Regions from separate parts of the Massilia sp. R2A-15 genome, predicted to be linked through region 1. Evidence: predicted binding sites of a transcription regulator. Region 1 holds the regulator's gene; the other holds the start of a gene.
What was found. Region 1 encodes LexA, which represses DNA repair genes until DNA is damaged. Its sites were predicted from a motif close to ACTGTATNNNNATACAGT; they were not measured.
Positions count from the first base shown of each region.

Region 2: a site for LexA is predicted at 2,445-2,462, ahead of Q4S45_RS14175 (error-prone DNA polymerase). Genes of this name have one in related genera too.

Region 1 is NZ_CP131935.1:2,902,019-2,906,501, reverse strand. It holds gene Q4S45_RS13425 (tetratricopeptide repeat protein) at 1-178, shown strand, start outside; gene Q4S45_RS13420 (sel1 repeat family protein) at 266-1,042, shown strand; gene Q4S45_RS13415 (sel1 repeat family protein) at 1,135-1,923, shown strand; gene lexA (transcriptional repressor LexA) at 2,028-2,666, opposite strand; gene Q4S45_RS13405 (DUF29 domain-containing protein) at 2,838-3,326, shown strand; gene rpsF (30S ribosomal protein S6) at 3,445-3,837, shown strand; gene priB (primosomal replication protein N) at 3,866-4,159, shown strand; gene rpsR (30S ribosomal protein S18) at 4,191-4,481, shown strand.
Region 2 is NZ_CP131935.1:3,088,889-3,093,371, reverse strand. It holds gene Q4S45_RS14185 (TonB-dependent receptor) at 1-1,018, shown strand, start outside; gene Q4S45_RS14180 (acyltransferase family protein) at 1,126-2,280, shown strand; gene Q4S45_RS14175 (error-prone DNA polymerase) at 2,477-4,483, shown strand, end outside.

The DNA of each region.
Region 1 (4,483 bases):
CATCGCCGCGGAGAGTTCGGCCGGCGCCAAGCTGACGCTGGCCGACTTCGCCGCGTGGCGCAGCGCCACCGAGGCCTGGGTCAAGGACCACAACGACCTGGTCAAATCCTCCACCGCGAGCGATCGCAGCAATGAACTCGACGCGCGCAGGAACAACTACGTGCCTAACCGCAAATAGTGCCTCACGAACGCAGGTATCGATTCCTGTTGTCAACCGGCGTAAATGGTGGGAATATTAATGTTCCATTAATTCCGGAGGCGCAGCATGAAACGTTCGATTTTGTGTGCAGTGTTGATTCTGGCCTTCGGCGCCGCCGGTGCGGATGAACTGTCTGACGCTGCCGCTGCGCTGAACGCCAAGAACTATCCCCAGGCCCTGGCCTTGTATTCCCGCCTGGCCGGTGCCGGCAACCCCGAGGCGATGCTGCGCCTGGGCGAGATGTACTGGTACGGCGAAGGCGCGCCGCTCGACCGCGCCAAGGGCGATGCCCTGTTCGCCCAGGCCGCCGCCGCAGGCAACCAGGCTGCCGTCGCGGCCACCAGCCTCAGTCGCGACCGCCAGCAGCGGCTGGCCGACATCGCCTACTGGACCACCGGCTACGATGGCGCGGACCTGGTCGCCGGCAAGTTCAACTGCGTGGCGCCGGAGTTTCCTGAGTTCTCCCAGACCAAACGGGCGGTGACGGCGACCAGCGAGGCCGCCGACGCTTACACAGCCTGCTATAACGGCTTCATCGACCATCTCCAAAGCGTCATGCCGCCCGGAAAGGCCATCCCGGAAGCCGTGACGCTGCTGATGAGCGAGCAGGAACTACGCCAGGCCACCGAGCATCTGGGCAAGGTCTATGCGGCGGTTGCGGCCCGCGCCAAGCTGACGGCCGACCAGACACTCGAGAAGCGCGACAAATGGATGGCGAAAACCACCGATTACCTGACGACCCAGAAACTGCGCGAAAAACAGTACCTGGACGACATGGAAAGGCAGCGCGTGTCGAACAACGGGGCGATCGACATCGCGACCCGCGCGCAGCCCAGGAAGTAGGGGCGGCCTGTCGGCGACCGTTTGCCTCGAGCCAGCTTGAAATGCACCAAAAAAAGCGAAACTTTTAATCACCCTCAGGCATGGAGAACAGCATGAAACGATTCATTGCGGGCGTGTTCCTTATCGCGGGCGCGGCTACTGCTTGCGCAGCCGATCTCTCCGACGCGGCGAAAGCCTTGAACGGCAAGGATTATCGACAGGCGCTGGCGCTGTACACGCAGCTGGCGAACGCCGGCAATCCCGAGGCCGAGTTGCGCCTTGGTGAAATGTACTGGTACGGGGAGGGCGCGCCGCTCGATCGCGAGAAGGGCGACGCCCTGTTCGCCAAGGCTGCGGCGGCCGGTCATCCGGGTGCTGTCGCGGCGACCCGCCTGACCGGGCAACGCCAGCAGCGTCTGGCCGACATTTCGTACTGGACCACCGGTTACGACGGCGCCGACCTGGTTGCCGGCGAATTCAACTGTGTACAGCCAAAGGCTCCCGACGTGTCGCGGACCAAGAGCGAGATTGGCAAAGTGAGCGCTGCGTTCGAGGCCTACCGGGCCTGCTACAACGGCTTCATCAGCAATCTCGAAAGCGTCTTGCCGCCGGCTAAGCGCATCCCCGAGGATATTGCGCTGCTGATGAGCGAGCAGGAACTCGGCCAGGCGAGGGAGCACCTCGGCAAGGTGTATGCCGCAGTGGCGGAGCATGGCAAGCAAACCGCCGCGCAGGTGATGGCGTCGCGCGAAGCGTGGATGTTGCAGACCACCGCGTACCTGACCACCGAGAGCAATCGCTGGGAACAGCGCATGGCGGACATGGACCGGTACAGGCGCGACCACGCCATCTGGCGCGACTGGACGATCCGCAATGCGCCAGCTGTCACGATCCCAAAATAGCCATCAGCGATTTCAAGCGGCCCCGTAGCGAACGAAAATGTTCCGGGCGCTGCCGGCGCGGCGGATCGAGCCCGGTCTCGCTGAACTCGTGCCCACCGCCAGGATCAGTGCCAGGTGCGCATCAGGCCGACGGCGAGGCCCTCGAGGGCGAAGTCGTCCACCGAGGGATCGACCTTGATCACCTTGAAGTCCGGGTTCTCCGGCAACAACTCAATCAGCGATCCGGTCTTGCGGTAGCGCTTGACGGTGACGTCGTCGCCGATGCGCGCGACCACGATCTGGCCGTTCTTCGCGCTGTCGATTTTCTTCACCGCCAGCAGGTCGCCATCCATGATGCCGGCGTCGCGCATCGACAGGCCGCGCACCTTCAGCAGGAAGTCCGGCTTGGAGGAGAACATCGACGGATCGACGCTGTAAGTGGCTTCGACATGCTCGAGCGCGAGGATCGGCGAGCCGGCGGCAACGCGGCCGACCAGCGGCAGCGACATCATCAGCGTGGGCGGCGGCATGGGCATCGGCTCGGGATTGGCGGCGCCGACCAGGCGGATGCCGCGCGAGGTGCCCGGCGCGATTTCGATGGCGCCTTTGCGCGCCAAGGCTTGCAAATGCTCCTCGGCGGCGTTGGCCGATTTGAAGCCCAGTTCGTTGGCGATCTCGGCGCGGGTCGGAGGAAAGCCGGTGTTCTCGATTGCATCCCGAATCAGGTTAAGGATCTGTTCTTGCCGTGCGGTGAGCTTGATCATTGGGGTGCGGGTGCTGGTTATATGAACAGACTGTATTTTTGTACAGTATTTCGGCGAATGCAAGGGAAATTCACAAAAAACCGCATGAAGACCGGATTTTGTTCGATTTGAGGTGGGCGCCCATCACGCCGGCGCGGGCTTTTGGTGCTATCTTGGGAGCAGGAGGTCGTTATGCTTGAACTCAAATCGGATCGATCCCAGCGCGCAGATTATGATCAAGATCTGATGCTGTGGTACGAACAACAGCACGCCTTGCTGCGCCAGCGCCGCCTTGCCGAGTTGGACGTGGATCACCTGATTGAGGAACTGGATGACGCCATGGGTAGTCTTCGCAAGGAGCTCGCTAGCCGCTTGGAAGTGTTGATCATTCATTTACTCAAATGCGAATACCAGCCCGAACGCAAGTCACGCAGCTGGCTGGGTACGATCCATGAACAGCGCTCCGCGCTGGCTTTGCTGCTGGAAGAAAGTCCTAGCTTGGCGCCACTAGCGATGCAGGCGGCCGAAAAGAGCTATCCGCGGGCTGTTCGTGGCGCTTCCGTGCAAACCGGACTGGACCGAAAGATTTTCCCCGCGGCGATTCCCTATTCGCGCGACCAGTTGTTCGATGACGATTTCGTGCCTGCTCCGTCCAATTTCCCCGCGCCGCGCGCACCCTGACGCCACAAACCCGTTGCCACGGGCGCCACTCCCGCGCTATAATTGCCGGCTTTCCCTTCCCACACTCGTCTTGACGCCGAGGTGGGCTTTTGTTTTAAACGTCCCTAAGGAGTTATGCATGCGTCATTATGAAATCGTTTTTATCGTCCATCCGGACCAAAGCGAGCAAGTCCCGGCGATGATCGAACGTTACAAGGCCAGCGTCACCGCGCGCGGCGGTAACATCCATCGCGTCGAAGACTGGGGCCGTCGTCAGATGGCTTACTCGATCCAGAAGCTGCCTAAGGCACACTACATCTGCATGAACATCGAGTGCGACAACGAGACCCTGGTGGAACTCGAAACCGCATTCAAATTCAATGATGCCGTGCTGCGTCACCTCACCGTTAAGATGAAGAAGGCTGAAACCGCGCCGTCGCCGATGATGAAGTCGGTACAACGTGAAGACGCAGCCAAGAGCCACCGCTCGGAAGCTCCGGCCGCCGCAGTAGCACCTGCAGCCGCTGCCTGATTTTCGGCTGGAACCTTAAGCTGGTGAAGTGAATCAACTTCAGTTTGTAGCATCGATTTCGGAGCGCGACGTATTGCGCTACACCCCGGCCGGCGTGCCGATCGTGTCCGCCACCCTGACGCATAGTTCGCAGCAGGTGGAAGCAGGGGTGCCAAGGTTGACCGAGTTTGAAATTGCCGCGCTTGCCGCGGGCGAAATTTCAGGGCGGTTTGCACGGGCCGAGTTGGGCGCAGCGCACCAGTTCACGGGATTTCTGGCCAAAAAGAATCGCAACAGCAAAGCGCTGGTGTTTCACATCATTGATTTCAGTGCCGCCGCCTAAGCGGGGTACTTTTTAGATACAGGAGCCTAAAATGGCATTCGGTAAAAAATTCGACAAGAACAAGCTCAAGCTTAAAGAAAAGCGCAAACAACAGAACCCACTGTTCAAGCGTAAGAAATTCTGCCGCTTCACCGCAGCCAACGTGGAGCAGGTCGACTACAAAGACGTCGACACCCTGAAGGACTTCGTCCAGGAAAACGGCAAGATCATGCCAGCACGCCTGACCGGCACCAAGGCGCACTACCAGCGCCAGGTTGACACCGCCATCAAGCGCGCACGCTACCTCGCGCTGCTGCCATACACCGACCTGCACCACGCTTAATC
Region 2 (4,483 bases), 190 kb from region 1:
ATTCAAGCTGACCGAGAAAAATGCGGCCGCCTATGTGATGACCGAATTCGAAGCCGACAAGCTGTCCGGTAACGTCGGCGTGCGCGCGGTCAAGACCAAAGAGGAAGCGCTGGTCAACATTCCGGTCGCCGGCGCGGTCTGCCCCGCGCTCCAGCCATGCCCGTCCGTGCCGGGCGCGGTCACGACCTCGATCTACGGCACCGTCTACCAGGCGCCGATCACCAACACCTACACCAACTTCCTGCCTAGCCTGAACCTGCGCTACGAGCTCGACCATGGCTGGATCGGCCGCGTCGCCCTGAACCGCACGCTGTCGCGCGCCGACTATGCGGACCTGGCCGGCGCCATCAGCGGCGTCGACAACCTGACCCACAAGGCCACTGGCGGCAACCCGAACCTGAAGCCGACCACCTCCGACAATATCGATGCGTCGATGGCCTGGTACTTTGCGCCGCGCGCCTTGCTGTCGGCCGGCGTGTTCCATTCGAACATCCACGACTACGTGAAGTTCGGCGACACCAGCGTCACCTTGTATAACACCACCACCAACAAGGACGACACCTACACGGTCACCTCGCCAGGCGCCATCTCGGCCCGCGTGCAGGGTGTCGAGTTCGCCTACGAGCAGCCGATCGGCGCCGGGTTCGGCTTCAACGCCAACTACACCTATGCCGATTCGAAGGATGCCGACGGCGCTCGCATGAAGGGCCAGTCGAAGCACACCTACAACATCGGCGCCTACTACGAGGACGACAAGTTCAGCGCGCGCCTGGCCTACAACGGCCGCTCCGACTACATCATCAGCATCAACCGGACCGGTCCGACGACGCAGAACGCGCCTTTCAAGACGCTGTCGGCGTCGCTGCAGTACAAGCTGTCGGAGAACCTGTCGCTGTCGCTCGATGCGCTGAACCTGAACAACCCGATCAGCAAGGCGTATGCGTTCAACGAAGAGCAGCCGCGCGCGTTCCGTGAAAACGGCCGCCAGTACTACCTGAACCTGCGCATGAAGTACTAAGCCTTCGGCCGATGGGCGGTCCGCGGCCGGGCCGCCCATTTTCCGTGCCGGCCCTCGCAATGGGGGCGCAGCAACCGGCACACACTTTTCCGCATAGAGGCATAGGCATGAACTTGCAACAACAACGGCTCGCGTCGCTGGACGCGTTCCGCGGTTTCACGATCGCCGCGATGGTCCTGGTCAACAACCCTGGCGACTGGAGCCACCTGTACGCCCAGCTCGACCACGCCGAATGGAACGGCTGGACCTTCACCGACACCATCTTTCCCTTCTTCCTGTTTATCGGCGGCGTGTCGATGGCCTTGTCGCTCGGCCGGCTCGCCGCCGCCGGCGCCGCCAAGCCGGCCCTGCTGGGCAAGCTGGCCTGGCGCGCCACCCTGATCTTCCTGATCGGCTTCACCCTGAACTTCATCCCCAACTTCAACCTGGCCACGGTGCGCATCCCCGGCGTGCTGCAGCGCATCGCCGTGTGCACGCTGCTGGCGGCGCCGATCGTGGTCTACCTCGGTTGGCGCGCGCAGCTCGCCGTGATCGCTTTTTTGCTCGCCCTGTACGCCGGCCTGATGCTGTATGTCCCGGTGCCCGACGTGCACGGCGTGTGGGCGGCCGGCGCGCTCGAGCCGGGGCGCGACTTCGGCGCCTTCGTCGACCGCTGGCTGCTCGACGGCCACCTGTGGGTCAAATCGAAGAGCTGGGACCCGGAAGGCGTGACCAGTACCTTGCCGGCGCTGTGCAGCCAGCTGGCCGGCGTGCTGGCGGGGCGCTGGCTGCTGTCTCGCTACTCCCGCGGCGAGCAGACGGTGTGGATGATGCTTGCCGGCCTGGCCTGCCTGGCGGTGGGCAGTGTGGCCGACGCGCTGCTGATGCCGATTAACAAAAGTCTGTGGACGCCGTCGTACGCGGTATGGATGACCGGCTGGGCCTTGCTGGCGTTCGGCGCCTTCTTCTGGCTGCTCGACGCCAATCCGCATGCGGCGTTGCGCGAGCGCGCCCGGCGCCTGAGCACGCCGCTGCTGATCTACGGCATGAACGCGCTGTTCATTTTCGCCTTCTCCGGCTTCGTCGCCAAGATGCTCGGCTTCATCAAGCTGGCGCAGCCGGACGGCGGCAAGATCGCGCTGGGGCGGCTGCTGTATGCGCCGATTGGCGCGCTGCCGATCGCGCCGGTCAACGCATCGCTGTTGCATGCGCTGGCGTTCAACGCCGCCATGTTCGGCGTCGCCTGGCTGATGTGGCGGAAGAAGTGGTTCGTCAAGGTCTAGCAGTCGAGGCAGCCCGCCCATGGGGGCAGACCCGCCCATGGGTCAGACCCGTTTTTTCGAAAGATAAAGGCGGCAGCGGCCAAATAAGAAGCGGGTCTGACCCCGGCCTGCCGGTTGGGCCGCGCTTTCAGGCATTTTCTTGTCTGGCCGCGCCCGTAGGCTATACTGTGTTTATATACAGTATTCTTGCTTCCCGATGCCTGCTTTCCTCCCCGCGGCTGGCTTGCCCGACTATGCCGAGCTGTTCTGCCTGTCGAACTTCTCCTTCCTGCAAGGCGCCTCGCACGCCGAGGAGCTGGTCGCGCGCGCCGTCCAGCTGGGCTACTCGGCGCTGGCGCTGACCGACGAATGCTCGCTCGCCGGCGTGGTGCGCGCCCACGCCGAAGCGAAAAAAGCCGCGCTGCCGCTGCTGGTCGGCGCCCATTTCCACCTGCAGAATCCGGACGGCAGCCCCGCGCTGTCGCTGATCCTGCTGGCGCAAAACCGCAACGGCTACGGCAACCTGTCCGAGCTGGTCACGATCGGCCGCACCCGCGGCGACAAGGGCACCTACCTGCTCACGCCCGCCGATTTCGCCGCGCCGCCGCCTGCGCTCGCGCACCTGAAGCAGATGCCCGACTGCCTGGCGATCCTGCTGCCGGCCTATCCCGGCCACGACGCCGCCGACGTCGATCGCCTGCACGCGCAGGCGGCGTGGATGGCCGCGACCTTTCCGGGCCGCGCCTGGATCGGCCTGAACCTGCTGCACCGCGCCTACGACGACGCCCACCGGGCCACCATCGAGGAGGTGGCGTGGCAGCACGCGCTGCCGATCACCGCGGTCGGCCACGTGGTCATGCACGTCCGTTCGAGGAAGCCCTTGCAGGACACGCTGTCGGCGATCCGCATCGGCAAGCCGGTGGCCGAATGCGGCTACCAGCTGGCCCAGAACGCCGAGCAGCACCTGCGCGCGCGCCTGCGCCTGGCCAACATCTACGCGCCCGAGGTGCTGGCCGAAACGCTGCGCATCGCGCGCCTGTGCACCTTCTCGCTCGACGAACTGCGCTACGAATACCCGAACGAAGTCGTCCCCGCCGGCCACACGGCGGCCAGCTACCTGCGCAGCGAAACCTACATCGGCGCGCACCGGCGCTTCCGCGAGGGCATCCCGGCCAAGGTGCAGCAGCAGCTCGAACACGAGCTGGCGCTGATCGGCGAGATGCGCTACGAGCAGTACTTCCTGACCGTCTACGACATCGTGCGCTTCGCCCGCTCCAACAACATCCTGTGCCAGGGCCGCGGCTCGGCCGCCAATTCGGCGGTGTGCTACTGCCTGGGCATCACCGAGGTCGACCCGGCCCGCGCCAACCTGCTGTTCGAGCGCTTCATCTCGAAGGAGCGCAACGAGCCGCCCGACATCGACGTCGACTTCGAGCATCAGCGGCGCGAGGAGGTGATCCAGTACATCTACAACAAATACGGCCGCACCCGCGCCGCGCTGGCCGCGGTGGTGATCAGCTACCGGCCCAAGAGCGCGCTGCGCGACAGCGGCCGCGCGCTCGGCATCGACCTGGCCATCGTCGAGAAGGTGGCCAAGACCCACCACTGGTTCGACAGCAAGCAGGACCTGGTGAACCGGCTGGCCGAAAGCGGCCTCGATCCCGAGTCCGGCCTGGCGCAGCAATGGGCCACGCTGGCGCAGCTGCTGCTCGGCTTCCCGCGCCACCTGTCGCAGCATCCGGGCGGTTTCGTCATCGCCCAAGGCAAGCTGTCGCGCCTGGTGCCGATCGAGAACGCCGCGATGGCCGAGCGCAGCGTCATCCAGTGGGACAAGAACGACCTCGAGGAGCTTGGCCTGATGAAGGTCGACGTGCTGGCGCTGGGCATGCTTTCGATGCTGCGCCGCGGCCTCGAATTAATCAGCACGCGCCACGGCACCGTGTTCGAGATGCAGGACATCCCGCACGACGACACGCCCACCTACGACATGATGTGCGCGGCCGACACGGTCGGCGTATTCCAGATCGAGTCGCGCGCGCAAATGAGCATGCTGCCGCGCATGCGACCGCGCGTGTTCTACGACCTGGTGATCGAAGTGGCGGTGGTGCGCCCCGGCCCGATCCAGGGCGGCATGGTGCATCCTTACCTGCGCCGGCGCCAGGGCCTGGAGGAGGTGGTCTATCCGAAACCCGAGATCCGCGCGGCGCTCGAACGCACGCTCGGC